2 regions of the Rhizobium sp. WYJ-E13 genome follow, and region 1 is predicted to be linked to the other one. Evidence: riboswitches for the same ligand, from Rfam matches in the RefSeq annotation. Region 1 holds a riboswitch; the other holds the start of a gene.
The links. Region 1 has a riboswitch for thiamine pyrophosphate ahead of thiM (hydroxyethylthiazole kinase). Riboswitches for the same ligand answer to the same signal wherever they lie in the genome.
Positions count from the first base shown of each region.

Region 2: it holds a riboswitch for thiamine pyrophosphate, as region 1 does, so the genes downstream of both, KQ933_RS18160 (Ykof family thiamine-binding protein) here and thiM (hydroxyethylthiazole kinase) in region 1, are expected to answer to the same signal.

Region 1 covers NZ_CP076854.1:559,880-575,476, forward strand. Annotated here, with positions in the region: gene KQ933_RS24160 (ABC transporter ATP-binding protein) at 1-567, shown strand, start outside; gene KQ933_RS24165 (alpha-hydroxy acid oxidase) at 625-1,776, opposite strand; gene KQ933_RS24170 (spermidine synthase) at 1,977-2,657, opposite strand; gene thiD (bifunctional hydroxymethylpyrimidine kinase/phosphomethylpyrimidine kinase) at 2,855-3,667, opposite strand; gene thiE (thiamine phosphate synthase) at 3,664-4,299, opposite strand; gene thiM (hydroxyethylthiazole kinase) at 4,296-5,096, opposite strand; TPP riboswitch at 5,149-5,247, opposite strand; gene KQ933_RS24190 (aldehyde dehydrogenase (NADP(+))) at 5,409-6,932, opposite strand; gene KQ933_RS24195 (endonuclease/exonuclease/phosphatase family protein) at 7,192-8,226, opposite strand; gene ugpC (sn-glycerol-3-phosphate ABC transporter ATP-binding protein UgpC) at 8,241-9,350, opposite strand; gene KQ933_RS24205 (ABC transporter permease subunit) at 9,364-10,278, opposite strand; gene KQ933_RS24210 (carbohydrate ABC transporter permease) at 10,289-11,173, opposite strand; gene KQ933_RS24215 (extracellular solute-binding protein) at 11,299-12,657, opposite strand; gene KQ933_RS24220 (CoA ester lyase) at 13,123-13,962, opposite strand; gene KQ933_RS24225 (MaoC family dehydratase) at 13,959-14,411, opposite strand; gene KQ933_RS24230 (biotin carboxylase N-terminal domain-containing protein) at 14,411-15,597, opposite strand, start outside.
Region 2 covers NZ_CP076853.1:3,643,396-3,658,992, forward strand. Annotated here, with positions in the region: gene fdhF (formate dehydrogenase subunit alpha) at 1-457, opposite strand, end outside; gene KQ933_RS18125 (NADH-quinone oxidoreductase subunit NuoF) at 461-2,017, opposite strand; gene KQ933_RS18130 (formate dehydrogenase subunit gamma) at 2,014-2,493, opposite strand; gene KQ933_RS18135 (LysR family transcriptional regulator) at 2,629-3,522, opposite strand; gene KQ933_RS18140 (helix-turn-helix transcriptional regulator) at 3,596-3,937, opposite strand; gene KQ933_RS18145 (SDR family NAD(P)-dependent oxidoreductase) at 4,039-4,809, opposite strand; gene soxR (redox-sensitive transcriptional activator SoxR) at 4,901-5,365, opposite strand; gene KQ933_RS18155 (NADPH-dependent FMN reductase) at 5,447-6,022, shown strand; TPP riboswitch at 6,213-6,326, shown strand; gene KQ933_RS18160 (Ykof family thiamine-binding protein) at 6,317-6,925, shown strand; gene KQ933_RS18165 (ABC transporter permease) at 6,940-7,731, shown strand; gene KQ933_RS18170 (ABC transporter ATP-binding protein) at 7,728-8,483, shown strand; gene KQ933_RS18175 (ABC transporter substrate-binding protein) at 8,491-9,501, shown strand; gene KQ933_RS18180 (acyltransferase) at 9,567-10,781, shown strand; gene KQ933_RS18185 (sugar transferase) at 11,004-11,681, shown strand; gene KQ933_RS18190 (F0F1 ATP synthase subunit epsilon) at 11,842-12,249, opposite strand; gene KQ933_RS18195 (hypothetical protein) at 12,249-12,491, opposite strand; gene atpD (F0F1 ATP synthase subunit beta) at 12,491-13,918, opposite strand; gene KQ933_RS18205 (F0F1 ATP synthase subunit gamma) at 13,941-14,825, opposite strand; gene atpA (F0F1 ATP synthase subunit alpha) at 14,854-15,597, opposite strand, start outside.

The DNA of each region.
Region 1 (15,597 bases):
TTCGAAGCCTTCAACCCTCTGACGCGCATCGACGAATACCTGTTTGCCACCGCTCATCGTTTCAAGGGTGCCAAGAGCCGCGCTGAGAGGGAGGCGCTTGCCGACGCGGCCCTGCAGCGGGTCGGCCTCTCCATTGCGGAGGTCCGCGGACGTTATTCGCACGAATTGTCGGGTGGCCAGCTTCAGCGCATTGCGGTGGCGCGTGCGCTCATTCCGGAACCGAAGCTGATCGTCGCCGACGAGCCGGTCTCGATGGTGGATGCGTCGCTGCGCATGTCGATCGTCAATCTTTTCCGCGAACTGCGTGATACGCTCAAGGTGTCGATCATCTACATCACCCACGATCTGGCGACGGCCTATTACATCGCCGATCGGGTCATCATCATGCGCAAGGGCGTGGTGGTGGAAAGCGGTGACGCGCGCGCTGTGCTCGACAATCCTCAGCATGAATATTCGATCGCGCTGAAGAATGCCGTCTTGCCGCCCGATCCGCATGAGGCGTCGGCGATCATTCGCCAGCGCCAGCAGGAGGGCGCATCGGTGCCCCGGAAGATTGCGCGCGCCTGATCCCCTGATGGTCAGAGCTTGGCCGTACCCGACAGAAGGTGCAGCCAAGCCGTGGTCTCAAAAGGTGCGGAAACGCAGGTTGGCTGCAGAGAGCTCGCTGACGGTGGCGCAGCCCATGAGCTTCATGCCGCGCTCGATTTCCGTTCTCATCTGCAGGAGCGCCCGTTCGACGCCGGCCTGACCGGCGGCGGCAAGCGGGAAGAGGTAGTAGCGGCCGACGCCGACGGCCTTGGCGCCGAGCGACAGGGCCTTCAGTACATGGGTGCCGCGCTGAATGCCGCCATCGACCATGACATCGATACGGTCGCCTACGGCATCGACGATTTCCGCAAGCTGGTCGAAGCCGCTTCGCGATCCGTCGAGCTGACGTCCACCGTGATTGGACAGCACGATACCGGTGCAGCCGATATCGATGGCGCGCTTGGCATCCTCGACTGTCATGATGCCCTTCAGGCAGAACTGTCCGCCCCAGGTCTTCACCATTTCTGCAACGTCGTCCCAGTTCATGGCGGGATCGAGCATCTCGGTGAAATAGCGGCTGATCGACATGGTGCCGCTGCCCATGTCCACATGGCTGTCGAGTTGCGGCAGGCGGAATTTCTCATGCGTGAAATAATTCATCGCCCAGGCCGGTTTGACCGCAAATTGCGCCATGCCGGCGAGATTGAGTTTGAAGGGAATGGCAAAGCCGGTACGCTTGTCGCGCTCGCGGTTGCCGCCGGTGATGCTATCGACCGTCAGCATCATCACCTGGACGCCTGCCTGCTTGGCCCTCGCCATCATTTCGCGATTGAGGCCGCGATCCCTGTGGAAGTAGAACTGGTAGACCTGCGGCCCGCTGCTGATCTGCCGCGCTTCTTCCAGGCTGATCGTCCCGAGCGATGAGACGCCGAACATCGTGCCGAATTTGCCGGCGGCATGGGCAACCGCCCTTTCGCCCTCATGATGGAAGAGCCGCTGCAGGGCCGTCGGCGAACAATAGACCGGCATCGCGAGTTTCTGTCCCATGACGGTGACCGACATATCGACTTCGCTGACGCCGCGCAGCACGCTTGGAAGAAGATCGCAGCTTTCGAAGGATGACGTGTTGCGCCTGTAGGTCACCTCGTCATCCGCTGCGCCGTCGATATAATTGAAGATCGGCCCGGGAAGGCGTTGTTTGGCGAGGCGGCGGAAGTCATGGAAATTATGGCAGTCTGAAAGGCGCATACTCGTATCCAATCGAGGGCTGGCATGTCATGCCTCCGCATGTGGCTCAGCCGATGAACGGCCGCGAGACCTCCTCGTCTTCGCGATCCATGACCTATGGGATACGATTATTATCGCACCAATCTCAAGCTCTCTTGAGTGCGCTCCCGTCGCCTCCTCGGATAAATATGCAATTTTTCCGACAGGCCTTCGAGATCTGATCAGCGACCAGCTTTGACCGCGAGCCAAATGACGTGCCGTGCGCCGCCGCGCTTGCCGTTGGCACGCGTATTGACCGCATCGACGGCAAAGCCACTATCCTTCAGCCGGCGGGTGAAGGATGGATCCGGTCCGGAGGACCAGACCGCGAGCACGCCGCCAGGGCGGAGTGCTTCGCGGGCGGATTTCAGGCCGGCGAAATCATAAAGCCGGTCGTTGGATTTGCGGGTCAAGCCATCGGGGCCGTTATCGACATCGAGCAGGATGGCGTCATAGCTGGCCTTGCCGGCGCGGATAGCTTCCTCGACATCTCCCTGATGGATTGCGACACGCGGATCGTCGAGGCATCCCTTGAAGACCTCGGCCATCGCACCGCGCGCCCAGGCGATGACCGCAGGCACCAGTTCGGCAACGACGACGCTTGCATCTTCTGGCAGGATCGCGAGCGCAGCCCGCAGCGTAAAACCCATGCCGAGCCCGCCGATCAGGATTTTTGGCTTTGGATGCGACTTGATGCGGTCGTGAGAGAGCGTGGCGAGCGCTTCTTCGGAACCGCTGAGCCGGCTGTTCATCAGCTCGTTGGCGCCGAGCATGATCGAGAATTCGCTGCCGCGCTGTTTCAGCCGCAACTCACCGCCTTCGCCGGGAATGGTCGCGGAATCGAGTTGGATCCAGGGGAGCATGGCAGTTTCGTCTCGGTAAAGGGGACCGTCCACTAGCATAGGCCGGCAGCCGATGCCAACAAACCTCTCTCAGACCACACGCATGAAATGGTCCGCCTCATATTCGACCACGGCCCTTGCCGATGCGGTCGTAGATTGCAGCGGTCGACGAAGAGGCCGAGCAGGGCCGTCTGACAATCTTTGAAATGTGATCCGCCTCAGAGCCCGGCGCCTTTCCACAGGGCATGAAAATGGTGGACTGGCCCATGCCCGGAACCGACCGTCAATTCGCCCGCAGCCGCGACCGCTTGCGCAAGATAGGCCTTGGCGGTTGCGACCGCCATCTGCGGCGAAACGCCCTTGGCAAGCTCCGCAGCAAGGGCGCTGGACAGGGTGCAGCCCGTGCCATGCGTATTCTTCGTCGGCACACGCCTGGCTTCGAACCAGTGAAGACCGGAAGCGATCGACAACACGTCCGGGCTCTCGTCGCCTTCGAGATGGCCCCCTTTGACCAGCACGGCAGCGGGACCAAGTGCCCGGAGGCGCTCGGCCTGCGAGGCCATCTGCTTACGGTTTTGGGCACACTCTTCGTGCAGCAGCGCGGCGGCTTCCGGCAGATTAGGGGTGAGGAGCGTAGCGAGCGGCAGCAGATGCCGTGTGAGCGCATCAACGGCCTGCGGGTCGAGGAGAGCCGCTCCTCCCTTGGCGATCATGACGGGGTCGATGACGATGGGAATGCCGCGATGGGGCGCCAGCGCCTCGGCAACCGCTTCGGCGATGCCGGCATTGGCGATCATGCCGATCTTGACGGCATCGACGCGAACATCGGCAAAGACGGCCTTGATCTGCTGGGCGACGAAATGCGGCGGCACGAGATGCACGCCGGTCACACCCAGCGTGTTCTGCGCCGTCAACGCCGTCAGCGCCGCCATGCCATAAACGCCACGGGCCGACAAAGCCTTGAGATCGGCCTGGATGCCAGCGCCGCCGGATGGGTCGGAGCCGGCAATGGACAAAACGTTGCGGATCATCGGCTGACCTTTCTGATTTCATCGGCAATGCGAAGCGTCGCAGCCTTCGGATCAAGCGTACCGCAGATCGCCGAGACGACAGCGAGCCCCTCGGCGCCTGCTGCAAAGACGGAAGCGACATGCTCGCTCTTCAGGCCGCCGATCGCAACTGTTGGAACGGGTGCAGCCTTTACCAGTCTCGCCAGCCCGTCAAAGCCGATCGGCTGCTTGTGGTCCGTCTTGGTTGGGGTGGCAAAGACTGGTCCGATACCGGCATAATCGACGATACCAGGGTCGATTGCCGTTGCCAGAGCTTCGGTCTCCACCGACAGGCCGAGGATCATGTCCGGTCCGATCATCGAACGTGCGGCGGCTGGCCCCGTATCGTCCTGGCCGATATGCAGCCCGTCGGCGCCGATTGCAACGGCCGCCTCCACATCGTCATTGACGATCAGCAGCGCGCCTGTACCCTTCAGGACCTCTTTCAGGGCAAGGCCAGTCTCCACCATTCTTGCCGTTCCGCCATGTTTGTCGCGAAGCTGCACCATGGTCGCGCCACCCGCAACGGCGAGCCGTGTCGTCTCGACCATGCCGATACCGGCGCAAAGATCAGGATCCAGGACCAGATAGAGGGAAAGGTCAAAGTCTTTCATGCGGCATTGATCCTGACTTTTGCATCCAGTGTCGAGCCATCAAGCGCGGCGAGCGCATCGAGGAAGCGCCAGGAGAAGGAGCCCGGGCCGGCAGCGTCTTTCGCCGCCTCTTCGCCGGCAACCGCGAAGGTGGCGAGCGCCGCAACTGCGCCTGCAAAGGGATCATCGACAATGGTTGCGGCAAAAGCGCCTGTGAGGCAGGTCAGCGAGCAGCCGAGAGCGGTGACTTGTGGCATCAGCGGCGAGCCGCCTTCGATGCGCAGCGCTTGTGCGCCATCAGTCACGAAATCAACGACCCCGGTGACAGCGACGACTGCGCCATGCCGTTCAGCGAGCAACCGGGCAGAAGCCTCGGCCTGCTCCACCGGGTCACGGCTGTCGACGCCCTGGCCGCGGCTTTCGCCGCCGGCAAGCGCGATGATTTCCGAGGCATTGCCGCGGATGATCGTCGGGCGAAGCGCCAGCAGATCGGCAACCGCCTTGCGGCGGAAGGAAGTCGCGTAATGGGCGACCGGATCGAGAACCCACGGCTTGCCGCCTGCATTCGCAGCACGTGCTGCTGCATGCATGCCGTCGATCCATTGAGTGGAGAGCGTGCCGATATTGACGGTCAAAGCGCCACCGATCGCAGCAAATTCTCCGGCCTCCTCGGCTGCATGAACCATGGCAGGCGACGCCCCGGCCGCAAGCACCACATTGGCGGCGATGTTCATGGCGACATAATTGGTGATGCACTGCACGAGCGGCGGCTTGGCGCGCATGGCCGTCAACAGTGCTCCGGGTGTCTTGTTCTCCATAGTACCCCTTTTCAGGCGGGGCAGGCACGGGTACGATCATGCAAGAGAGCAGACTGCCACCCGAGCGACTCCCTCCGCCGGCATTATCCGGTTCAGGTTCGAAGGGTGCTTCTCAGCCCATTCTTGCAAACGGGCGCCCCTGTCTCTCAACGGCACTCTCTCTTGCAGAGAATGGTGCCGCTGTCACTGGCAAAATGACGGTTTTACGAAAGAGACACACTCCTGGCGCCACAGCGTTGGTTTGGAGCTTGCCAACCTCTCGCATGGTCTCCTAAAAGCCCCCGCGTTTTGAGCTTGGCAAGCCCGATCCAATCAGCGCAGCGGGGCCGGAAGCAGGTTAGTCGTAAAGTCCTGATAGGAAACCGGACGCAAGAACCTGTAGATAGCGAGCGTCCCGACGGAGGTCGATCTGCCGTCGGCGGTTGCCGGGTAGGGGCCGCCATGCACCATGGCGGGCGATACCTCGACACCGGTTCCGAAGCCATTCACGAGCAGTCGTCCGGCAAGCATTTCCAGCTTGGGCACGAGGCGCCTTGCTTCCGGCCCGTCTTCGCTGGCGATGTGGAGGGCGACGGTCAACTGGCCTTCGAGGCCGTCGAGGACGCGCTCGAGTTCTGCGAGATCGCGGCAGCGCACGATAAGGCCGGCCGCGCCGAAGACCTCGTCCTGAAGCTCGTGATGCGCGAGGAATGCCGCAGCCGTCGTCTCGAAGAGAGCGGCCGTGCCTTCGAATTCACTGCCCGGCTTGCCATTGGCGACGAGGCGGACTTCCGGATGCTTTTCCAGCCGGGCGACGCCATCACAGAATGCCTTGGCGATAGAGCCCGTCAGCATTGTCTGCGCGTCGACATCAGGCAGGAGCTCCCGCGTCTTGGCAATGAAAGTATCGAGACCTTCGCTATCGACGGCGAGAATGAGGCCGGGATTGGTGCAGAATTGTCCGGCACCCAGGACCAGCGAGCCTACAAAAGCCGTTGCAATCTCTGCCGCGCGGCTTTTCAGGGCGTTGGGGAAGAAGATAACGGGATTGATGCTGCTCATTTCGGCATAGACCGGGATCGGCTGCTTGCGCTCGGAAGCGATCTTCATCAGCGCTGTGCCGCCGCGGCGCGAACCTGTGAAACCGACTGCCCGAATTCTTGCATCGGCGACGAGCTTCTGTCCGACCTCGAAGCCGGTATCGAAGAGGAGCGCGAAGGTGCCGACATGCAGGCCGGCCCTGGCGACGGCACGTTGTACGGCCCGGCCTACCAGTTCCGACGTGCCCGGATGGGCAGAATGCGCCTTGACGACAACAGGGCATCCAGCTGCGAGCGCAGATGCCGTGTCACCGCCGGCGACGGAGAAGGCGAGGGGAAAGTTCGATGCGCCGAAAACCGCCACGGGGCCGAGGGGAACGTTGCGCAGGCGCAGATCGGGCTTCGGAACAGGCTTGCGGGACGGATCCGCGCCATCGAAGCGAAGCTCCTGGAACCGGCCTTCACGAACCTCCTTTGCAAACAGCCGAAGCTGTCCGATCGTGCGGCCGCGCTCGCCCTCGATCCGTCCGCGCGGAAGTCCGGTTTCTGCCATTGCACGGACGACCAGCTCATCGCCGATCGCTTCGATTTCGCTGGCAATCGTCTCAAGAAAGGCTGCCCGCGTTTCCAGGTCGGTTTCCCGGTAGGAGGCGAAGGCCTCCCATGCAAGCTTGGTCGCCTCTTCGACGTCTTCTGCTGAGGCGCCACCGAAAGAGACGGGCAGAGCCGCGCCGGTGGCTGCCTCGACGCCATAAAGCTCGCCGCGCGTGCCGCGCTTTTCCGATCCCGCAACGAGCAGGCTTCCATTGATAGTCATAATGGGGTTCCTTTCAAAAAGATTCGGCATCTATATAGGCGTTCGCTTTCTCATTTTCACGACATCTTTACCCAATGGTCCGGGAAAATGGATAGCCTCGACACCGACCTTGTTGCCCGGGTGGCTGCTACCATTGTCGTCTCATCAGCCAAGTCCTGCCGCTCAAAGGGCTCGTGGCGGCGAGGACGTAGAAGTGGACCAAAGAGCTGCTGGCCCGAAGGGACGAAGCGCTGGCTCGAGACGCTTCGCAAGCGTCTGATCAGGGTGCGGAAAACCGCGCCTTGATCAATTCGTGGTCCGAGATCGCCACGCCATCGGCATCGACGGCCAGAACGGTCACGGCATCGCTCACCACAAGGCCGCGCGTGAACAGCCAGTCGAGCCGGGCGAAGGGCGGCTGTGGCACGCCGTCCGGGCCGGCGCGGCGCGTATGCACGAAATCATTGCCCGTTTCCCAATGGTAGCCGGCTTCAGCAACCAGGCCGAAAAGAGGCTCATGTGCTCGCGGCTCGCGTGAGCCACTGGGCAGCATATTGGTATTGAAATCGCCGCCGATCACGACGGGCAGGTCGCCGGCGAGCCTTTCGACGGCCTCGATCAGCCGCCTCGTCTGCCTGGCGCGATCCTCGACATCGGTCTTGCTTTCCAGATGGACGCTGACGGCAAGGATCGGTCCGAATGCGGTTTCGACCTTCGCGGCAATTGCCATACGTCCGCCGATGCGGCCCTGGCCGTCTTTCGCATCCGTCCACCATGTGCCGCCGTCATCGAGACGGATGAGTGCCGCGTCCTGCAGTGGCAGGCGGGAAAGCAGTGCATTGCCATGGAAGCCGACTGAATTCGTCTCCCCCTCATGCCGTTTGCGCTCGCGGGAGTTTCCAAGACCGAGTTCCACGAATTCCACGCCGAAAACATAGGACATGCCGAGATCACGAGCGAGATCGGCAACCGTATGACGGTCGCCGGCACGCGCCATGCCAAGATCGGCCTCGCTCAGAAGCAGGATATCGGCGCCGCTCTGGCGCACGAGTTCAATGGAGGGGGCATGATACTTCAGCCGCTCGGCATTCCACGCCGCGACGACGAAGCTGTTGCCAATATCGCTGCCGCCGGAGATCTTCGCTACTTCGATGGTCGCAAGCGCCGGCAGGATTGCTGCGAGCCTGTCATGTTCAGCCTGCGTCATGTCCGCGGAGCGCGCCTCATCGAAAAAGGCGGCCGAGGGAACGGTAAGGACCTCCACGGCGACCGCAACGAGATTGCGATCGCCGGCGGCGAGATCAGAGAAGCTCATCACCTCTGCCAGGCTCAGGCATCGACGGTGGCAGCGCCCGTGCGAGCCGGAGCAACGAGGACTGCGCCGGTGTCGGCCGAATAGAGATGGATCGAATCCTGGTCGATCGCGATGCCGATGCGGTCGCCCGTCTTCAGCGAGACCGAATCGGTCATGGCAACGGCGAAAGGCAGGCCATCGAAATCGGCATGCACGACGCGGCTCGCGCCGAGCTCTTCGATGAAGTCGGCGGTCGCAACGAGCGCGCCCGGCGCATCCGGAGAGACGAGGCGGGCGGCTTCGGCGCGCACGCCGAGAACGACGCGCTGGCCGGCAAGCTGCTTGCCGCGCTCGGTGGGAAGAGCGACCATCCGGCCTTCATCATAGATGAAGACACCGTTTTCGTTGACGCGGCCTTCCAGCAGGTTCATTGCCGGCGTCCCGACGAAGCCGGCAACGAAACGGCTTGCCGGATAGTGATAGACTTCTTCCGGCGTGCCGACCTGTTCGACATAACCGGAGTTCATGACAATGATACGGTCGGCGAGCGTCATCGCCTCGTTCTGGTCATGGGTCACGAAGATCGAGGTGGCGCCGAGGCGGCGATGCAGGCGGCGGATTTCCGCACGCATGGCGATGCGCAGTTTTGCGTCGAGGTTGGAGAGCGGCTCGTCGAAGAGGAAAACCTTCGGCTCGCGGATCATGGCGCGGCCCATGGCAACGCGCTGGCGCTGGCCACCCGAGAGTGCTGCCGGACGACGCTCGAGGAAGGGTTCAAGGCTGAGTGCCTTGGCGACTTCGGCGATCCGGCGGTCACGCTCGGCCTTCGGCACACCGGAAACTTTCAGCGCATAGCCGATGTTTTCGGCGACACTCATATGCGGATAGAGCGCGTAGTTCTGGAAGACCATGGCGCAGCCGCGTTCGCGTGGCTCAAGCTGGTTGACCACGCGACCGTCGATGGCGATTTCGCCGCCGGAGATTTCTTCCAGGCCGGCAATCATGCGCAAGAGAGTGGACTTGCCGCAGCCGGACGGGCCGAGGATGACGATGAATTCGCCCGACTGGATTTCGAGATCGACGCCGTGAACGACGGCGTTCTTGCCATAGCTTTTCTTCACGCCACGGATGGAGATCGGTGCCAAGGGTCTGTTCCTTTCACTTCTCGGTGGAGATTAGGCCGCGCACGAACCAACGCTGCATCAGGATGACGAGGATCAGCGGCGGCGACATGATGATCAATGTTCCGGCCATCGCGACGTTCCAGTCGGGCAGGCCGAATTCGGAGGGGATGAGTGTCTTGAGCTGCGTGACGGCAATGCCGAACTTCGGATCGGTGGTGATCAGCAGTGGCCACAGATACTGGTTCCAGGCCCAGACGAACATGATGGTGAAAAGTGCAATCATGTTCGGGCGCGACAGCGGCAGCAGCACGTCCCAGAAAAAGCGGACCGCACCTGAGCCATCCATCTTCGATGCTTCGGCAAGCTCATCGGGAACCGTCAGGTAGAATTGGCGGTAGAGGAAAGTACCGGTCGCGGTGGCGACCATCGGCAGCACGAGACCCGGATAGGAATTCAGAAGACCCCATTCAAGCTTGATCTGGATGCCGGTGACCTGCGCGACAAGCCAGCTGATGCCGGTGACATCGAGGATCGCCTGGAAGGGCTGAAGCGCATTGGCGGCGATCGAATAGGTCGGCACGATGCGCACCTCCAGGGGCAGCATCAGCGTGATGAAGATGATCCAGAAGATCAGATAGCGGCCGCGAAAGCGGAAATAGACGATCGAGAAGGCGGCCATGGCCGAGAGCAAGACCTTGCCGGCGCCGACCGTGGCAGCGAAGATGACGCTGTGGAACAGCTTGTTGCCGAGATCGGCACGAACCCAGGCTGTCTGTACGTTCTCCCAGAAATGGCTGCTCGGAACCAGCGGCAGCGGCACGCGGTTGACGGTCTCTAGATCGAGTGTCGATGCGACGACGACGATCAGGAAAGGCAGGAGTGCGATCACCAGGCCGAGTGCGAGCAGGGTGTAGCAGACAAAATTGAATATTGGCGTGCGTTCGATCATGTTTGCGACCTCACTTGTAGTGCACGCGCCGCTCGATGAAGCGGAACTGGAAAATGGTGAGCAGGATGACGAGCCCCATCAGGATCATGGATTGGGCCGCGGCACCCGAATAATCGAGGCCCCTGAAGCCGTCGAAATAGATCTTGTAGACCATGAGATCCGTGGCGCGCGCCGGACCGCCCTGGGTCATTACGTCGACGATACCGAAGGAATCCTGGAAGCTCTCGGTGATGTTGATGACCAGCAGGAAGAACAGAGTCGGGGTCAGCAGCGGCAGTTGGATATCCCGCATGCGGCGCAGCGGCCCCGAGCCGTCCATGGCGGCCGCCTCGATCAGCGAGCGTGGAATGCCCTGCAGTGCCGAAAGGAAGAAGATAAAGTTGTAGCCGATATATTTCCAGGAAAAGGCGATGACGACGGCGATCATGGCATCCTTGCCGTCAAGCGCCGGGTTCCAGAGCCCGGGCCAGACGTGGTTGATGACCGACAGAAGACCAGCCTCCGGCGCCAGGATGAAGCGGAAGGCGAGGCCGAGAGCGGGAGCGGCAATCGCATAGGGCCAGATGAAGACCGACCGGTAGATCTTGTGGCCGCGCAGTTCACGATCCGTCAGAAGCGCCAGGATGAGCGCCAACCCCATGGCGATAACAGTCGAACTGAAGCCGAAGATCATGCTGCGGGTGACGGAGTCCCAATAGATCGGATCGCTCAGCAGCAGTTTGAAATTGTCGAAACCGACCCAGGCATTGCCGCCGCCCCATGGCTGCTCGAGCGTGAACGCCCAATACAGCGCCTGCGCGCTTGGCCAGTAGAAGAAGACGAAGATCAGCAGCAGCATCGGAAATGCGAAGAGAAGGCCGATCGTCGTCGAGGAGAAAGTGACGCGCTTTTCCATGAGTGGTCGTTTTCGTCCTGGTTTGGTTCTGGCGCGGGCGGCGATCTCGCTTCCGGAGCCTGTAGGGAATGTGCAAAGACGCACCCGGCACGCCAAAGCGGCCGGGTGCGGCTCATATCAGTCGATCAGGGGAGCTGAACGCCCTTGTAGGTCTGCTGGAAGCGACGCAGGAGCTGGTTGCCGCGGTCAGCAGCAGAGTCGAGCGAAGCCTGGACATCGGCATTGTTGACGAAGATTGCCTGCAGGCCGTTCGCGATTTCGGTGCGGACCTGGAGCAGGCCACCGAGACGGATGCCCTTGGCAGACGTGTCGCCGGCCGGGGAAGCGGTCAGGCTCTGAATGGCAAGTTCGCGACCGGCATAGGGAGCCTTGTCGTAGAAGCCCTGCTTCTTCAGGTATTCGAAGCCAGAGTTACGAACCGGGATATAGCCGGTAACCGTGGACCAGGTGAGAGCTTCTTCCGGCTTTGCGATGAAGTTGAAGAAAGCAGCGGCAGCCTTGTATTCGGCGTCCGAATGACCCTTCAAAACCCAGAGCGAAGCGCCGCCAACGTAGGAGCTGTGGCGGGTTGCGTCGCCATAGGTCGGGAGCATCGAAACGCCCCAGTTCATGCCCTGCTTGGCGGTACGGCCGACGTTGCCATGGTCGCCAACGGAGGTCAGGATGACCTGGCAATCGCCAGCAGCGAAGGCTTCAACGAAGGTCTGGCCGACAGCCTTGTTCTTGATGACGGCGAGCTTGTTGTCGTACCAGGACTTCAGGTCCTTGACGTAGCTGACGAGCATCGGGTTCTTGTTGAACACCAGTTCGGCGTCGAGGCCTTCAAAGCCGTTCTTCTTCGTAGCGATCGCTTCGCCGTTGACGGCTTCGAACTGCTCGATGTACTGCCAGACTTCGTTGTTGGAGATGTCGAAGCCGAGCGGGCAAGCGTAGCCAGCGTCCTTCAGAGCCTTGAAGTCTTCGCCTGCTTCCTTCCAGGTCGCCGGAGCATGGTCCTTGCCGATCTTGGCGAAGGCGTCCTTGTTCCAGTACAGCAGCGCCGTCGAGGAGTTGAAGGGGAACGAATACATCTCGCCCTTCGACGTTGCGTAGTAGCCGGCGATACCAGAGAAGTAGTCGTTCCAGTCAACATTGTAGCCCATGTCCTTCATGAGCTTGTTGGCCGGGTAGTAGGCGCCCGAAAGCATGATGTCGAGCGTACCGGCATCCGAAACCTGAGCGATGGTCGGCTGCTTGCCGGCGCGGAAGGCAGCGATCGTGTTCTGCAGCGAGGCGTCGTAGGAGCCCTGGCTGGTGCAGACGACTTCATAATCGCCCTGGGACTGGTTGAAACGGTCGCACTGTTCCTGAACGCGCTTTGCGATGTCGCCCGAGTTACCGAACCAGAAGTCGATCTTGGTCTTTTCGGCGGCGGCGGCAGGACCAGCAGCAAGGAAGGCTGAAGCGAGAAGGGCGCCTACGGCGCCGAGAAGCTTGGCTTGCATGAGAACCCTCGAAAAATAGGACGCGCCCCCTCTTGAGCGCACGCCCTATTAACTGGTTCAATTTGCGGTAACCAATGAAGTTTCTATGACATGAATAGAGTAGAAAGCTTCTGTCACAAAATATTCATGTCGTAATTTCCTGAACATTCTGTGAGTGTCTGGTAAATTAATTTCTCGCGCTTCGTTGTAGGTGTCGTCTATATTTCATATATATAGGAAATATAGCTGAGTTTACGAAAGCATCTGCTGCTATTCAATTCTATTGATAGATTATATTATTAGGTTGATTTCGCAAATCTCACGGAGGCTCAATCAAGAACAACCTGTCGCCAGAAGATTTCGACCTCGAAAACAGCTTTGCACAGCTGTGCGTTGAGCTATCGAAATGCGCCATTTGATATTCATTTTGCGGCATTGCGGTTATTTTGCTTGTTTATTGGGCGCTTTCGGCGTCCCTGAACCGGGCTATTCAAGGCCTTGCGACGCCAGAATGCGTTTCGCCAGTTTCAGATGCGGCAGGTCGAGCATGCGCCCGTCGATCTGGACAACGCCGATATCGGGCGAGACGGCAAAGGCGGCCACAACTTTTTCCGCCCAGGCGATTTCCGCCGCATCCGGCGTGAAGGCGTGGTTGATCGCTTCGACCTGGCTCGGATGGATCGCCATCATGGCCGAGAAACCGTCGCGCCGCGCGCGGGCCGCGTAGGCCGTGAGGCCGTCGAGATCACGGAAATCGGGGTAGACGGTTTCGATGGCAGGAATGGCGGCGGCGTGAGCGCCAAAGAGAATGAGGGAACGGGCGAGCTCGTAGGGCGCGGTATACCGTCCATCGACCTCGCGGGCGGTTGCGGCACCGATCGCGGCAGGCAGATCTTCCGCGCCCCAGGTCAGTCCGCAAAGATGAGACGCGACATCCCGGTAGCTGCCGATCTCGAAGATGGCCGCCGGCGTTTCAGTCGCGATCGGCAGGATGGGAACGGAGGATGAGAGGCGGCTTGCGAGCTGGCGCACGGATGCCGAACCTTCCGACTTCGGCAGCATGATCGCTAAGGGATTAAGATCGCTGAGTGCAGCAAGATCGTCCTCGAAGGAGGGCGAGGCGAGAGGATTGATCCGGATGACAAGAGCCGTATCGGCCGCGCGGCGCATGGTGAAATCGTGCACGGCATCCCGCGCCTTCGGCTTGTTCTGTATGGAAACGGAATCTTCCAGATCGAGGATGACAGCATCGGCACCCGAGGCGACCGCTTTGTCGAAGCGCTCCGGCCGATCGCCGGGCACGAAGAGCAGTGACCGCAGCCTCATGACGGTTTCACCTGCAGCATGGCAGTGCGCAGGCACTGGCAGACGATCTCGTTCTTCTGGTTCAGCGTGATATGTTTGAACGTGATGATCCCGGCATCGGGCCGGGAGTTGCAGCGGCGCAGTTCCATCACCTCAGTTTCCACCCGCAGCGTATCGCCGATGAAGACCGGTTTCGGCATCGTCACCTTGTCATAGCCGAGATTGGCGACCAGCGTTCCAAGCGTCGTATCACCGACCGAGAGGCCGACAGTGAGCGCGAAGGTGAACGTGCCATTGACGACGATGCGGCCGAATTCCGTCCCCGCCGCATAATCGGCATCGAGATGCAGCGGCTGCGGGTTATGAGAGAGCGTCGTGAAGAGCAGGTTGTCGGTTTCCGTGACCGTGCGGCGGATCTCGTGAACAATGCGGTCGCCGACCGTCCACTCGTCAAAATAACGGCCGGCCATCACTCCTCTCCCTTCAAGATGCTGGCGACTAGCTGGTTTTCCGAAACTCTTACACCTGCGGAGACAGGTAATTTGCCGACGATGCCATCGAAGGGCGCGCGCAGCGTATGTTCCATCTTCATTGCTTCCACCGTCAGTAGCCGATCGCCCTTGGCGACATGGTCGCCTTCCGCAACATCGACCGAAATGACAAGGCCCGGCATGGGCGAGAGGATCGCGCCATCGCCAGCGCCCTGGTGCGCCTCAACTTCACTTGCGGCAGGCAGGCCGATCGGCCAGGCATTACCGGCATCGAAAAGGACCATGGTTTCGCCGAACCTGATGGCATTGGTTTCAAGGCTGGGCCGGACACGGCCCCAATAGAGATGATCGCCAACGCGGACGCGCGTGCGGCTGTCGCTTGTGCCGGATATGCGCAGGCCGGAAAGCGCGGACCAGGGATCGGTCTCGCCCTTTACTGCCAGCGCCGTAGCGGCCTTGTCGATCGTCACCGTGTCAGGCTCTTTTGGAAGCAGGGTCTCGCCGTGACGATCGAGGAAACCGGTATCGACCTTTGCTGCGCGGAAATCCGCATCGGCGGCGGCGCGGGCCAGAAGTCCGGCATTGGATTTGACGGGCCAGACTTCGATATTTTCGCAGGCTTTGGCGAGTTTGGAGAGGGCGATTTCACGGTTCGAACCGTGAGCGATGATCTTGGCGATCATCGGATCGTAGAAGGCGGTAATCTCGTTGCCTTCCTCGACGCCGCTATCGACCCGGACGTATTCCGGCAAATGCAAATGATCGAGCCGGCCGATCGAGGGCAGATAGCCGGAGGCAGGGTTTTCGGCATAGAGGCGAGCCTCGAAGGCCCAGCCCTTCATCGTGATGTCGTCTTGTCGCTTCGGCAGCGGCTCACCTGCGGCGACCTTCAATTGCCATAATACCAGGTCTTCGCCGGTAATGGCCTCAGTGACAGGATGTTCAACCTGCAACCGGGTGTTCATCTCCATGAACCAGATACGGTCAGGACGCAGGCCCTGCGAGGCATCGGCAATGAATTCGATAGTGCCGGCCCCGACGTAATTCACGGCTTTTGCCGCCTTGACCGCTGCTTCGCAGATTGCCGTACGGGTGGCGGCATCGAGGCCGGGGGCAGGCGCTTCCTCGATCACCTTCTGGTGTCGGCGCTGCAGGGAGCAGTCGC
Region 2 (15,597 bases), on a different replicon from region 1:
TGCGAGCCTTGACGTGGTTGTCGCCCTCATAGCCGTAACGCACGTCGCGAAGACCAACGGCGCCTGCCATATCCTGTAGTTCGCAGTCACCGTTGGCAGCGCAGGTCAGACAGTCGAGCGGATGGTCGGAGATATAGAGCTCCATGACGCCGCGGCGGATATTCTTCAGGCGCTCGGTCTGCGTATGGACGACGATGCCGGAGGCCACCGGCGTGGTGCAGGAGGCAGGCGTTCCGTTGCGTCCGTCGATCTCGATGAGACAGAGGCGGCAGGAACCGAAGGCATCGATCATATCGGTTGCGCAGAGTTTCGGCACCTCGATGCCGGCCTCCATGGAGGCGCGCATGATCGACGTTCCCTCGGGGACAGTCACCTGCCGGCCGTCGATGGTCAGCGTCACCATCGTTTCGGATTTCGAGGCCGGCGTTCCGTAATCGATTTCGTGAACAAGAGACATGGTCTATTCCGCCGCTTCTGTGAGAGGGACCGGAGCAAAATCTTCGGGAAAGTGTGTCATGGCGCTCATGACTGGATAGGGAGTGAAGCCGCCGAGCGCGCAGAGCGAACCGAATTTCATCGTATTGCAGAGATCGGCGAGCAGCTCGCGGTTCTTTTCCGGCTCGATCCCCTTCGCGATCTTGTCGGCCGTTTCGACGCCGCGTGTCGAGCCGATGCGGCAGGGCGTGCACTTGCCGCAGCTTTCCACCGCGCAGAACTCCATCGCAAAGCGAGCTTGCTTCAACATATCGGCCGTATCGTCGAAGACGACGAGGCCGGCATGGCCGATCAGCCCGTCCTTGGCAGCAAAGGCTTCATAGTCGAAAGCTGTATCGAAGAGCGCCCGCGGGAAATAGGCACCAAGCGGGCCGCCCACCTGTACCGCCTTTACCGGCCGGCCGGATGCGGTGCCGCCGCCGATATCATCGACGATATCGCCGAGCGACAGGCCGAAGGCGGTTTCATAGAGACCGCGATATTTCACATTGCCGGCGATCTGCAGCGGAATGGTGCCACGTGACCGGCCCATGCCGAAATCGCGATAGAAGGCGGCACCCTTGTCCATGATCACAGGCACAGAAGCTAGCGAGATCACGTTATTGATGACCGTCGGACAGTCAAACAGGCCCTTATGCGCCGGCAGCGGCGGCTTCGCGCGGACGACACCCCGCTTGCCTTCAAGGCTGTTCAGCAGCGCCGTCTCCTCGCCGCAGACATAGGCGCCTGCACCCGTGCGGATCTCCATGTCGAATGCCTTGCCGGAACCGAGCACCGAGGTGCCGAGAATGCCGGCCCTGCGGGCGACCCCCACCGCCTCTGTCATCGTGGCGATGGCGTGCGGGTATTCCGAGCGCGTATAGACGAAGCCCTTCGTGGCGTCGGTCGCAAGGCCTGATATCACCATGCCTTCGATGAGCACGAAGGGATCGCCTTCCATAATCATCCGGTCGGCGAAGGTACCGCTGTCGCCCTCATCTGCATTGCAGACGATATATTTGCGCGAACCCGCCGCATCGAGCACCGTTTTCCACTTGATGCCGGTCGGAAAGCCGGCACCGCCACGACCGCGAAGGCCGGAATCGGTAACTTCTTTGACGACATCGGCAGGCTGCATCGACACCGCGCGGCGAAGACCCGCAAGCCCGCCATGGGCTTCATAGTCCTCAAGCGAAAGCGGATCGGTAATGCCGCAGCGGGCAAAGGTGAGACGGGTCTGGCCTTTCAGGAACGGGAGGTCCTCGACCTCCCCGAGACAGAGCGCATGCGCGCCGCCGCCTATCAATCCCGCATCGAACAGACCGGCGACATCCTTCTCCTTGACCGGCCCATAGCCGATCCGCTTACCGGAGATCTCGACCTCGACCAGCGGTTCCAGCCAGAACATTCCGCGCGAGCCGTTGCGCACGATAGTCGCATCGAGGCCGCGGGCAGCGATCTCCTGGGTAATCGCCTTTGCCACCTTTTCGGCCCCGAGCGAGAGCGCTGCGGCATCGCGCGGAACATAAATCTTCACAGTCATCGGCGCGCCTCCTCGATGAGTTCGGTCGCCAATTCGTCATCGACCCGGCCATGCACCTCGCCATCGAACATGGCGGCCGGCGCGCAGGCACAGAGACCGAGACAGTAGACCGGCTCCAGGGTCACGCTGCCATCGAGAGTCGTCTGGTGGAAATCGATGCCGAGCAGGGTCTTGATACGTTCGGCCAATGCATCGCCACCCATCGACTGGCAGGCTTCGGCGCGACAGAGTCTCAGCACGTGCCGACCGGCAGGATGATTTCGATAATCATGGTAGAAGGTTACGACCCCGTGAACCTCGGCGCGGGAAAGATTGAGCTCGTCGGCGATGACCGGTAGGGCCTCCTGCGGCACGTAACCGAACTGGTCCTGGACCTCATGCAGAATGGGGAGCAGTGGGCCTTCGAGGGATCGAAGATCAGCGACGATCGAACGGATACGCCCGGCTATATCGCCCTCGGCGATACGTATATTCATCAGCAGCCTCCCTTCGGCTTACGCATTCCCTGAAAACCGCAAAACTCCCCATGTCATTGCGATTTCCACAGAACTGTCTCAGGGAAGCAGGGTGCAATCAATAAAGCAGTCTCGTTGCTCGATAGTTTTTTCCTATCAAAGTTCTGCGTCTTCAACGAGTGTTCTTGCTTCATGCAACAAAGCGGAGACAAGCGGCGTAAAGGGTTCACGATAGGGAGCAACCAGGCCAACGAGATGGTGCGCCTCCGGCTCGACGATTGGGATCATTCGGATCTCCACAGGAAAGCCAAATGATTTCGCGACGTTACGTGGCATGATGCTCGCCCAGCGGCCGGTCCGTACATGCGAAAAAAGCACAATCATCGAGTTGGATTCAAGCGTCGGATGCACTGTCGCACCGGCTTCGGTCAAATGTCGGTTGATGATACGCCGATTCTGCATGTCGGCCGTCAATAGGCAAAGCCGAAGATCGCCTACCTCACGCCATGTCACACTCTCGCGATCCGAGAGCGGGCTGCCGGCGGCGGTGATCAGATTGTAGCGCTCCGCATAAAGCGGGACCGAGGTGACGCGCCCAAGCGGCTCGTTTTCCAGATAGGTGATGCCGGCATCGATCTCGAGGTTTTCGAGCATGCTCAGCACCTGCAGCGAATTGCGCGAGACGATGGAGAAGGTGACGTCGGGATGCCGCTCCTGGAAGGGCGTTGTGATTCGCGACAACATGGCGAGCGCGGTCGGAATGGAAGCCAGACGCAGATGGCCCGAGAGACCTTTGCGGGCGGCGCGCATTTCCTCGCGCATGGTGCGTGTGTCGCCGACGATACGCCGCGCCCATTCGAGCACGCGCTGCCCTTCCGGCGTCAATCCTTGAAAGCGAGAGCCGCGCTGCACCAGCATGACGCCGAGTTGATCCTCGAGCTGGCGAATGGCGGCCGAAAGCGTTGGTTGGGAGACGCCACATTCCTCTGCCGCACGGCCGAAATGTTTTTCGTTGGCGAGCGCAATGAAGAATTCCAGCTTGTCGATCATCCGGCCTCCCTGCCGAATTCGAGACGAGGCCTATTTTTGCGGCTTGTCCACCGCTTCGCAAGAGCCGTGGGCTCTAACTTTTCTCGGCAACAGGAAAGAGACTGAAAAGTGATTCGAGGAAAGCCAGAACGCTTTCGTTACCTGTGCTGTAATAGACGAGCCGTCCTTCGCGCCGCGTATTGACGAGACCTTCGAGCCTCAACCGGGCAAGCTGCTGGGACACCATAGCCTGCTGTATACCCAGGATATCCTCGATTTCGCCGACCGTCTTTTCCCCTTCCGACAGGATGCAAAGGATGAGCAACCGGGTCTGATGGGCTAGCGCCTTCAGGAGATCACTCGCCTCGTGGGCTTTGTTAGCAAGCTTCTGCAAGTCCTGGCCAGTCATGCCCGGCTTCGGTTTAGGCAATGGCATTTGCTTCTCGGAAGGAGGTAATAAGGTAGATCAGTACACTATCATATTCGCAGAAGCGAATTGGTCAATTGTCATGAAGTACCAAAAAAAGTCCAACCAAATCAGCAAATAAGCTGACCACCGTTGATCTCCAGGACTTGACCTGTGATGTAGCCGGAGAGTGAAGGGGCCGCCAGGAAGAGATAGGCAGGCGCGCAATCCTCCGCTGTTCCAAGCCGCTGCAGCGGGATAGACTTACGAGTCTGCTCCAGTTTTTCGCGAGATGAATAGCGTGCATGGAAATCGGTATCGATCGTTCCGGGCGAGACGCAATTGACCCTTATACCGTCAGGCGCGAGCTCCCGGGCAAGCGCCTTCGAATAGGTCGCAACGAAAGCCTTCGATGCGGAGTAGATCGCCGAACCAGGGCTTCCGCCGGTCAGCGCCGAAATCGAAACCGTGTTGACGATGGCAGCACCTTGCGCCGCCCGCAGCGCCGGAAGCAGAGCGCGCGTCAACTCCACCACCGACGTCTGGTTGAGGCGCACGATGGTCTCGTACTCGGCATCGGTGAGCTCTCCGGCCAGAAAGCGGCCATGCATGGTACCGGCATTGTTGACCAGCACATGCAGCGCATCGAAGAATTCAAGCGCCTCCTCCGCAAACTTTGCCGCCCCGCGCGGATGCAGGAAATCTGCCGGCAGCAGCAGCGCCCGCCGCTCCGATTCGGCTGTCAGCAGAAAATCCGGCAGTTCGCGCTCCCCATCACGCCCGATATGAACGAGTACGCGCGCCCCGCAATCCAGAAACTGTCGGGCAATTTCCAGGCCGATACCGCGGCCGCCCCCCGTGACGACGACATTGCGGTTCTCGAACAGTTTGGGATGAAACACGAAGCTCTCCTCCTTGCGAGCGGCCGGTCCCGCTGCTTGCACTACCAGGGCCTAACATATGCGGCCATCAGCCAAAAGAAAGCCCGAAGGTCTAAGCACCCGGGTCCAGAAGCCGCGCACCGGCGCCTTGCCTGCCGAGAACGTCGAAGGGATTGCGCAATGGACAGGCGTCGATGGAGAGGCAGCCACAGCCAATACAGCTCGTCAGATGGTCGCGCAGCAGGCTCAGCCGCTTGATGCGGGCATCGAGATCATCTTTCCAGAGCGCCGACAGCCTCTGCCAATCCTCGACTGTCGGCGTACGGCTCTGCGGCAGGGTTTCGAACGCAGTCTGGATTTCGGCAAGCGGGATGCCGACGCGTTGCGCCACCTTGATGATGCCGAGACGCCGTAGTACGTCGCGGCCGTAGCGGCGCTGGTTGCCGCGGGTGCGGATGCTGGAGATCAGCCCCTTCGTCTCATAGAAATGAAGGGCAGAAACAGCAAGCCCGCTTCGCTCTGCCACCTCGCCCACCGTCAGGAGCTTGCTCAACGAGAATGTCGAATTCTGCTGCATGGCCTATTGACCTCAATGTTAGTTGAGGTTTTATAGACTGCGCTCCCGAGGCCGTAAAGGCGATACGAGAAGGAGCAATGCATGCAGAAACCCATGAGGCTTGCCGTCATCTATGGCAGCACGCGTGAGGGCCGCATCTGCGACAGGGTGGTGAAATGGCTCGAAAGAGAGCTGGCCCGCTTTCCGCAATTCAAGATCGACATCATCGATCCGCTGGCATTTTCGTTGCCGCGAGAGCATGCGCCGCATCATCCGGAGGCAAGACGGCTCACGGACAGGCTTCACCAGGCCGATGGCTTCATCCTCGTCACCCCGGAATATAACCACAGTTTCACCGCCTCACTGAAGTTCCTCATCGATCTCTTCATCGAGCCCTGGCACGGCAAGCCGATTGCCTTTGTCTGCTATGGCGGTGTCTCCGCCGGATTACGGGCAGTTGAACAGCTCCGCCTCGTCTTCGCCGAACTCCATGCCGTCACGATCTGCGACGCCGTGAGCTTCAACTCCCCCTGGCGTCGTTTCGACAATGAAGGCTGGCTGCAGGATCCGCAGGATGCGTTGCGCCGGCTCTCGCGAATGATGGCCCAGTTGCAATGGTGGACTGAAGCGCTGATCACCGCCCGCAGCGACACTCCTTATGCCGGTGTAGCCGCCTGAGACAACGACATCCGGTTCCGTTTCTGGCAGGTACGGAAGCGGCTGGACACCCGGACAGGGCCTCCGTCCGGGTGTTTCCTTCCCCGACACCTAACAGGTGCTCCCAAACGGTCATCGCCCTCATACCGACCGTGTAGCCGGGTAGGAATTTTGCGGTTGCAGTATCGCAAACCCGGTGTTAGTTTCCGCCACAATTTCACGGGGGAGCTCCGAACTGCCGGGGCTGAGATGTGAGGCGCATGCCTCCGGACCCTTCAAAGCTGATCTGGGTAATGCCAGCGGAGCGAGGTCCAAATGTTTTCCGGCGCGCAAGTGTCCCTGTATCCGATGTCCGGCAATTTCGTCGGCATCATCCTTGACGCTATCAAGGCTCTCGAGCCCTATCGCGATCGTCTTCGCATCGAAACCGACGATATTTCTACCCTGATGGTCGGCCCGCCCGACGTGCTGTTTGCCGCCATGCGCGACCTCTTCGTCTCGGCTGCCGCAAGCGGCGAGCATTGCGTATTGTCCGCCGCCATCTCGCGTGGCTGCCCCGGCGAACCGGATGATGCGATCTGCGGCGCCGGCTTGTCTTCCAGCCGGTCCGAGCCGCTTGCCGAGCGCGTCGAGGCCGCGATCACGGCAGTCAGGGATACGAAACAGACCGGCCGGGCAACGGCAGCCCAGTTTTCTCTCTATGTTATGGGAACGGGCACGCATATGGACGAGATCTATGGCTGCATCGATTTCCTGAAGCGTTCGGGCACATTCGACCGCTCCAAGAATTTCTGCACCAAGCTGCGCGGCGATGCCGGCGCGATCTTCGCGACCATTCACGAAGCCTTCTATCGCTTCGGCGATCCAGAAGGCCATGTGACGCTGGATATCACGGTCTCCGCGAACAGCCCGAGCAAAGCCTGAGACGCTTGACGGCGATGACCTTATCGAAATCGGATTCCACATTTGCGACACTGAGGCGGGCCTTGCCTGCCATTCTTGCCGTGTTTGCTTTCCTGGCTGTCTGGGAGCTCTATGTCGATCTCTCCGGCATCAAACCCTCCATCCTGCCCTCGCCTTCGCGCATCCTCACACAAAGCTGGGTGAACAGGCAGGCGCTGCTTGACAATACCTGGCCGACGCTCAGTGCAACGCTCGGCGGTTTTGCCCTGTCGCTGGTCTTTGCCTTCGTCTCGTCGGTGCTGATGGATTTCGTGCCCTTCATGCGTCGCGCGCTGCTGCCGCTCTTCATCGTCAGCCAGACGCTGCCGCTGGTCGCGATTGCGCCCCTGGTCGTGCTCTGGTTCGGTTTCGGGCTGCTGCCGAAACTTCTGCTCGTCGCGCTCGTCACCTTCTTCCCATTGCTGGTCGCCCTGCTGCAGGGCTATGAATCGACGGACGGAGATATTGCCGAGCTTCTGAGTTCCATGAAGGCGAGCCGCTGGCGCATCTTCTGCCTGGCGCGACTTCCCTCCGCCATGCCCTTCTTCTTTGCGGGTCTGCGCATATCGATCACCTATGCCGTGGTCGGCGCGATCTTTGCCGAATATGCAGGCGCCTCCCGTGGCCTGGGGATTTACATCCTCAACGCCAAGAACAATTTCCGGCCGGATCTTGTGCTCGCCGCCGTCGTTCTCAGTGCCCTTCTGACGCTGTGCCTTTTCGGCCTTACGCTGGCGATCCAGCGTCTCGCCATGCCCTGGCAATCCGCCGCAGAGAAACGCCGATGAGCGGGATGCTGGAGCTTAAGAACATCTCGAAGTCCTTTGATGGCATGGAGGTGCTGAAGGACATCTCTCTCCATATCGCCAGAGGTGAATTCGTTTCGATCGTCGGCCCCTCTGGCTCCGGCAAGTCGACGATCCTCAGGCTGCTGACACAGGCACTGCTGGCCGATAAAGGCGACATTCTCTTCGACGGCACTCCGCTCTCACAGGCTGCGCATGCCTTCGCTTTCATGCCCCAGCGCGATGCGTTGATGCCGTGGCGAAGCGTGATCGACAATGCGATCCTCGGCCTCGAAGTGCATGGCATGCGTCGCAGGCAAGCGCGCGCCGTCGCTGCCCCTCTCTTCGAACGCTTCGGCCTTGCCGGCTTCGAAAACCACTATCCCGCGGCCCTTTCGGGCGGCATGCGCCAGCGTGCGGCGCTGCTGCGCACTGTGATCCAGCGGCAGGATGTGCTGCTGCTCGACGAGCCTTTCGGAGCGCTCGACGCACTGACCCGCACACAGATGCAGGAATGGCTGCAAGGCATGTGGACCGATCATCGCTGGACGGCGCTGCTGATTACACATGATGTGCGCGAGGCGGTCTTTTTGTCCGACCGCATCTATGTGCTTTCCGCCCGCCCGGCAGCTGTGGTCAGGGAATTCGAGGTGCCGCTGGCAAGACCGCGCACGCTTGCCGATCTCGGCTCCCCGGCCGCACAGACGATCGAAACAGAAATCCTTCAAACACTGCTGCATCCGCAAAGAACCTGAGGAGGTCCTGATGCTTCTCACCCGCCGACAAACCCTTTTTGCCGCCATGGCTGCAGGCCTCGTCGGCCGCACGGCCTTCGCCCAGTCCGCTGCCGCAAAGGTCCGCATCGCGCTCGACTGGACGCCGAACACCAATCATATCGGCATCTATGTCGCCAGGGCGAAGGGCTTCTATGAAGCAGCCGGCCTCGATGTCGAAATCCTGCCCTATGCCGATACCAGCGCCGGCACGCTGGTCGCGAACGGCGTTGCCGATTTCGGCATCTGCGGGGAAATCGAAACCTTCACCCAGCGCGCCGCCGGCGCGGATGTGAAGCTCGTCTACGCCGTGGTGCAGACGGAAACCGGCAGGCTGATCTTCAAGGGCGGCCGTGACGACATCAAGAGCCCGAAAGACCTTGATGGTAAGACCTATGGTGGCTTCGGCGGCGCATGGGAGGAGGCGCTCGTCTCCGCGATGATCCGCAACGACGGCGGCAAGGGCACCTTCCAGAATGTCACGCTCGGCACTTCAGCCTATGAGGCGCTCGACAACGGCGCCATCGACTTCACCCTGGAAATCTACACCTGGGAGGGCATTGCCGCCCAGCTCGAGAACCGGCAGGTCGGCCGCTGGCGCTACAGCGATTACGGCATTCCCGACGAACAGACGACCGCGATCGCTTCCAGCGACGCCTATCTTGCGGCCAATCCGCAAAATGCCCGCGCCTTCATCCAGGCAACACTGAAGGGTTACGCCCATTCTGTCGACAATCCGGACGAGGCCTGCGACCTCCTGATCGCCGGCAGCAATGGCGCACTGCTCAACACCGATCTTGTCAAGGCATCGCAGAAGGCCCTCGTCGAGGGTCATTTCCTCAGGAGCGAAAACGGCGCGATCGGCACCATCGATCCGGCCAAGGCCGAAGCGATCGGCACTTTCCTGTTCGATCATGGCATCCTCCTCGATGCCAACGGTACGGCACTGACGGAAAAGCCCGACTTTTCCGCCTACTACACCAACAGTCTCCTTGGCTGAGACGAGCCCGCCCTTGCGGGCAGCAGCTTTTCACTGCAAAGTCCCGCAAGGAGCGAGGGAGCGACATGCAGCAGCAGGACCGGGTGGCCGGAGCGGATTTCTTGCGTGCAACCGCCTGCCTGCTGGTCCTCACTCACCATCTCATTCTGCGCATCGACCTCACCAAGCTCGGCGAAGAATTGCGACCGACGCTGACTGCCTTGCGCTTCGGCAATTTCGGCGTCGCCATCTTCTTCGTCCTCAGCGGCTTCCTGCTGGCCTTGCCGTTCTGGCGTTCCCTTGATGCGGGCAATACGATGCCTGATCTGCGCATCTATGCGCTACGCCGCGCGGCCCGCATCGTACCCGGCTATTGGGTGGCTTTGACGGCGGGCTTCATCCTCAGCATCACGTTACTTGGACATGTGCTGACACCGGAACTTACTCTGCGCTATGCCAGCGGCCTTTTCTTCATGAGCCAATGGCACTGGCGCACTTTCTTTCCTGTCGAAGGCAACGGCCCGCTCTGGTCCATCTCTTTCGAAGCGACGAGCTACGTGCTGCTGCCGCTTTGTTTCCTCTGGCTTTTCGCGATCCCGGAAAACCGCCGTTCTCCGCCCGTCACGCGCCTTGCCTGGCTCGGCATCATTGCCGTGACGCTGATCGCCCATGAAACCTTCCGTGTGCTTTTCCCGCCCAATGAGATCGACCGTGGCTGGCAATATGGCATGCAGGGCGGCGCGAAGGAGTGGATGCCCAGCTACAATCCCATCGGTTTTTTCGCCGTTTTTGCGCTCGGCACACTCGCAGCCGGCATTCAGATCCTGCTGCCGCGAAAACGTCGGATCTCGTTCGATATCATCGCACTCGCCTGCCTCGCCGCCGCCGGCCTCCAGCTGCCGCTTTCGACAGGCGGACCCTGGGAAGCCTACGGATGGCTCGGAATTCCCTATGCCTTTCCGCTGTTTCCAGTTCTGATCGCTGCCGCCTTTGTGACCCTCTCGCGCTCCGTGCTGCTTGCGGCACTGCTCGACAATATCGTCATGCGCTCTACGGCAACCATCTCATTCGGGATCTATATCTGGCAGGATATCGTGCTGACCTCGATGCAGACGATCTCTCCGGCGATATTCGGGATCGGCAGAGACGATCCGGTACAGGACTGGTTTATCGGCTGCGCCTTCGCGACGTCGATCATTTTTCTTTTCGCAAGCCTCAGCTATTTCGCTCTCGAACGACCGGCAATACGAAGCGCCGCACGCATAACGCGCAAGAATTCAGCCATTAAACAATATAGTTAATTCTCAACCCATTAAAAATATCCGAGACATATTTCGAAATACTCCCAAATTTGGCTCCGTTATGGTTACGAAAACGTTAGGGAGGTGGGTGACAAACCGATCCCGCCCATGTATTTGTGCCAGCGCGATGCAATATACGAGTATTTCCACGGACGTTGCTTAATGAACGTGTTTACTTCAAATAAGCTTCAAGATACGGCTTTCGCTGTAAAAACAGTGAGGATGAAGGCTCGCGACGCAGCGAATTCCAATATTCGCCAGCCCGAAAACTTTGCCGCATTGGATGGCCGGAACGGATTTCAGCTCGGATTGAAGAGAGCTTTCGACATTTTCGGTGCAACAAGCGCGCTGATTATTCTGTTTCCAGTTCTTTTGGTGATCGCGTTTCTCATCGTGATCGATGACGGCGGGCCGGTGTTTTTCCGGCAGGTTCGCTGGGGCCTGAAGGGCAGCAAGATCACCGTCTACAAGTTTCGCTCCATGCGGGCCGATCTCTGCGATCCGACTGGCGTCGAGCAGACTGTCAAGGGTGATCGGCGCGTGACGCGGATTGGCGCCTTCCTGCGCAAGACCAACATCGACGAGCTTCCGCAGCTTCTCAACGTCATCAAGGGCGATATGTCGCTCGTCGGCCCCCGCTGCCACGCGATCAATATGCGCGCAGCCGGCATGCTCTACGAGGAACTGGTGCCCGAATATCATTACCGCCATCTGATGCGGCCGGGCATCACCGGCCTTGCCCAGACGCGCGGCTGGCGCGGTCCGACAGATCGACCGACAGAAGCGCGCGCCCGCATTGCCAGCGATATCTACTACATTAGAAATTTCAGCATCTGGCTGGATATGAAGATCATGTTCCGCACGCTGCTGTCCGAATTGCGCGGCGGCACCGGGTTCTGAGATACTGAATTTTCACGGGCGAAATCGATCGGGCCGGCGGTGAGATACCGGCTGTTTTGTTTTACAGCATTCGCCGGGATAAGGGGCAGCATGTTCTCCCATGAGAAAAGCGGCCTGAAGGCCGCTTTTCTGTTCAATCTATGATGTCTGACTGAACCGATCAGTCTTGACCGACCATGCCCTGCAGGCGGGTCATCTCCATGATGAAGTGCTCGAGCTTGGACTTGTGCTCGTGGTGCACGACATCCTCAAGTTCCTTCTTCGCAGCTTCGATGCGACGGGTCAGTTCGTCCTTGTTGAGTTCTTCCACCGGAACGGCAGATTCGGCAAGCAGCGTGCAGCCGGTCGGCAGGACGTCAGCGAAACCACCGAACACAACGTAATCCTGCTTCGAGCCCGAAGAGGAACGAACGCTTACGATGCCCGGCTTGATGGTCGTCATCGTCGGGGCATGGTTGGCCATAACAGTCATCTCGCCTTCGGTGGCAGGAATGACGACCTCGGTCACCATTTCCGACAGCAGCAGGCGCTCCGGCGAAACGAGCTCAAAATTGAAATTGTCAGCCATCAGTGACTTACCTTCTCGGCTATGGCTTTTGCATCTTGCAATTTGGTCCCGCAGAACGGGCAGTACACTATGGCCTGGTCGAGATAGCCAAGGCCTTCCTCGGTCTGAGCCAGCCCGACAACCATCATCATCACGCCGTTGTCGGCACGGTAGATAGTCGGCGCCGCCGGTTCAGGAAGTTCGGCCACGACACTCTTGAGGGTGTCGCAGCAGAACATCATCTCGTCCAGAGCGTCGCTCATCAAGCAGCAGCGAGCTTCTTGGCCTTCTCGATAGCTTCTTCGATCGAGCCGACCATGTAGAAAGCAGCTTCCGGCAGATGGTCGTAATCGCCGTTGACGAGGCCCTTGAAGCCCTTGATCGTGTCTTCGAGAGCAACCAGCTTGCCCGGCGAACCGGTGAAGACTTCGGCAACGAAGAACGGCTGCGACAGGAAGCGCTCGATCTTGCGGGCGCGAGCAACCGACAGCTTGTCTTCTTCAGATAGTTCGTCCATGCCCAGGATGGCGATGATGTCCTGCAGGGCCTTGTAGCGCTGCAGCGTCGACTGAACCTTACGAGCGATCTCGTAGTGCTCCTCGCCGACAACCAGCGGATCGAGCATGCGCGACGTGGAGTCAAGCGGGTCGACGGCCGGGTAGATACCCTTTTCAGCGATCGAGCGCGACAGAACCGTCGTTGCGTCCAGGTGGGCGAACGAAGTTGCCGGTGCCGGGTCGGTCAAGTCGTCGGCCGGAACGTAAATGGCCTGAACCGAGGTGATCGAGCCGGTCGTCGTCGTGGTGATGCGTTCCTGCATCTGACCCATGTCGGTCGCGAGCGTCGGCTGATAGCCCACGGCCGAAGGAATACGGCCGAGCAGAGCCGACACTTCCGAGCCAGCCTGCGTGAAGCGGAAGATGTTGTCGACGAAGAACAGAACGTCCTGGCCCTGGTCGCGGAAATGTTCTGCAACCGTCAGACCCGTCAGAGCGACGCGAGCGCGGGCGCCCGGCGGTTCATTCATCTGGCCGTAAACCAGCGCAGCCTTGGAGCCTTCGCCGCCGCCATGCTTGTTGACGCCCGATTCGATCATTTCGTGGTAAAGGTCGTTGCCTTCGCGGGTACGTTCACCCACGCCTGCGAAGACCGAGTAACCACCGTGCGCCTTAGCGACGTTGTTGATCAGTTCCATGATGAGAACGGTCTTGCCGACGCCCGCACCGCCGAACAGACCGATCTTGCCGCCCTTTGCATAGGGAGCGAGAAGGTCGACGACCTTGATGCCGGTGACAAGGATCTGCGCTTCCGTAGACTGCTCGACATAGGCCGGAGCGTCCTGGTGGATGGCGCGCTTGTGGGCGGTGTTCAGCGGACCAGCTTCGTCGACCGGCTCACCGATGACGTTCATGATACGGCCGAGCGTTTCGTCACCAACCGGAACCGAGATCGGAGCGCCGGTATCCATAACCTGCTGACCACGAACGAGTCCTTCGGACGAATCCATCGCGATGGTGCGGACTTCGTTTTCGCCCAGATGCTGAGCGACTTCGAGAACCAGCCGGTTGCCGTTATTGTCGGTCTCGAGCGCGTTCAAAATCGCCGGCAGTTCGCCTTCGAAAGCAACGTCGACGACAGCGCCGATAACCTGGGTGACTTTGCCGACAGAGCGGGTAGCTGCCTCAGCCATTTTCTTACCCTCTTTTCCTAACTCAGAGCGCTTCCGCGCCCGAAATGATTTCAATCAGTTCCTTGGTGATCTGCGCCTGACGCTGACGGTTGTAGCTCAGCGTCAGCTTGTTGATCATCTCACCAGCATTGCGCGTCGCATTGTCCATCGCACTCATCTTGGCGCCCATTTCGCCCGCGACGTTCTCAAGGAGAGCGCGGAAGATCTGGACGGAGATATTGCGCGGGATCAGATCGCCAAGGATCGACGCCGGATCCGGCTCGTATTCGTAGACAGCGCCGGCATGGTCCGCATCTTCGGCGACAACTTCGGGAGCCTTGGCCGGGATGAGCTGCTGCGCGGTCGGAACCTGGCTGATCACCGACTTGAACTCGGAGTAGAACAGCGTGCAGACGTCAAATTCACCGGCATCGAACATCTCGATGAGACGCTTGCCGATCTGGTCGGCATTCTCGAAACCGATCTTCTTGACGTCGCGCAATTCCTTGCGCTCGACGATCATCGACGCGAATTCGCGACGCAGGATGTCATAACCCTTCTTGCCGACGGTAAAAATCTTAACCGTCTTGCCTTCAGCGACGAGCCTGCGGACATGATCGCGTGCGAAGCGGGCGATCTGCGAGTTGAAGCCGCCGCACAGGCCGCGTTCGGCCGTGCAGACGACGAGCAGATGAACCTGGTCCTTGCCCGTGCCGGTCATCAGGGCCGGCGCACCGTCCGCGTCGGTAACAGCCTTGGCGATGTTCGCCAGGACCGCATTCATACGCTGCGAGTAAGGCCGGGCGGCCTCGGCCGCCTCCTGGGCACGCCGAAGCTTCGCCGCGGCGACCATCTTCATCGCCTTGGTGATCTTCTGCGTCGCCTTGACGGAGGCGATCCGGTTTTTCAGATCCTTAAGTGAAGGCATCCGTTATCCGTCCTAACCTAGTGCCCGATTACTGGAAAGACTTAGCGAAGCTGTCGAGAGCAGCAGTGAGCTTGCCCTTCGTAGCATCGCTGATAGCCTTTTCCGTTCGGATCGCATCGAGGATGTCGGAGCCTTCCGAACGCAGGTAGGACAGCAGGCCCTGTTCGAACTTGCCGACCTGGGCGACCGGCAGCTTGTCGAGATAGCCATTGACGCCGGCAAAGATCACGGCGACCTGCTCTTCCGTCTTCAGCGGCGAGAACTGCGGCTGCTTCAGGAGTTCGGTCAGGCGTGCACCGCGGTTCAGCAGGCGCTGCGTTGCAGCGTCGAGGTCCGAACCGAACTGGGCGAAGGCGGCCATTTCGCGATACTGGGCGAGTTCGCCCTTGATCGAGCCGGCAACCTGCTTCATCGCCTTGATCTGAGCCGAAGAACCGACGCGGGAAACCGACAGGCCGACGTTAACGGCCGGACGGATACCTTGGTAGAACAGGTCGGTTTCGAGGAAGATCTGACCGTCCGTGATCGAGATCACATTGGTCGGAATGAAGGCCGAAACGTCGTTGCCCTGCGTTTCGATGACCGGCAGAGCGGTGAGCGAACCAGCGCCCTTGTCGTCGTTCATCTTTGCAGCGCGCTCAAGGAGACGCGAATGCAGGTAGAAAACGTCGCCCGGATAAGCTTCGCGACCCGGCGGGCGGCGCAGCAGCAGCGACATCTGACGATAGGCAACGGCCTGCTTGGACAGGTCGTCGTAACCGATCAGCGCGTG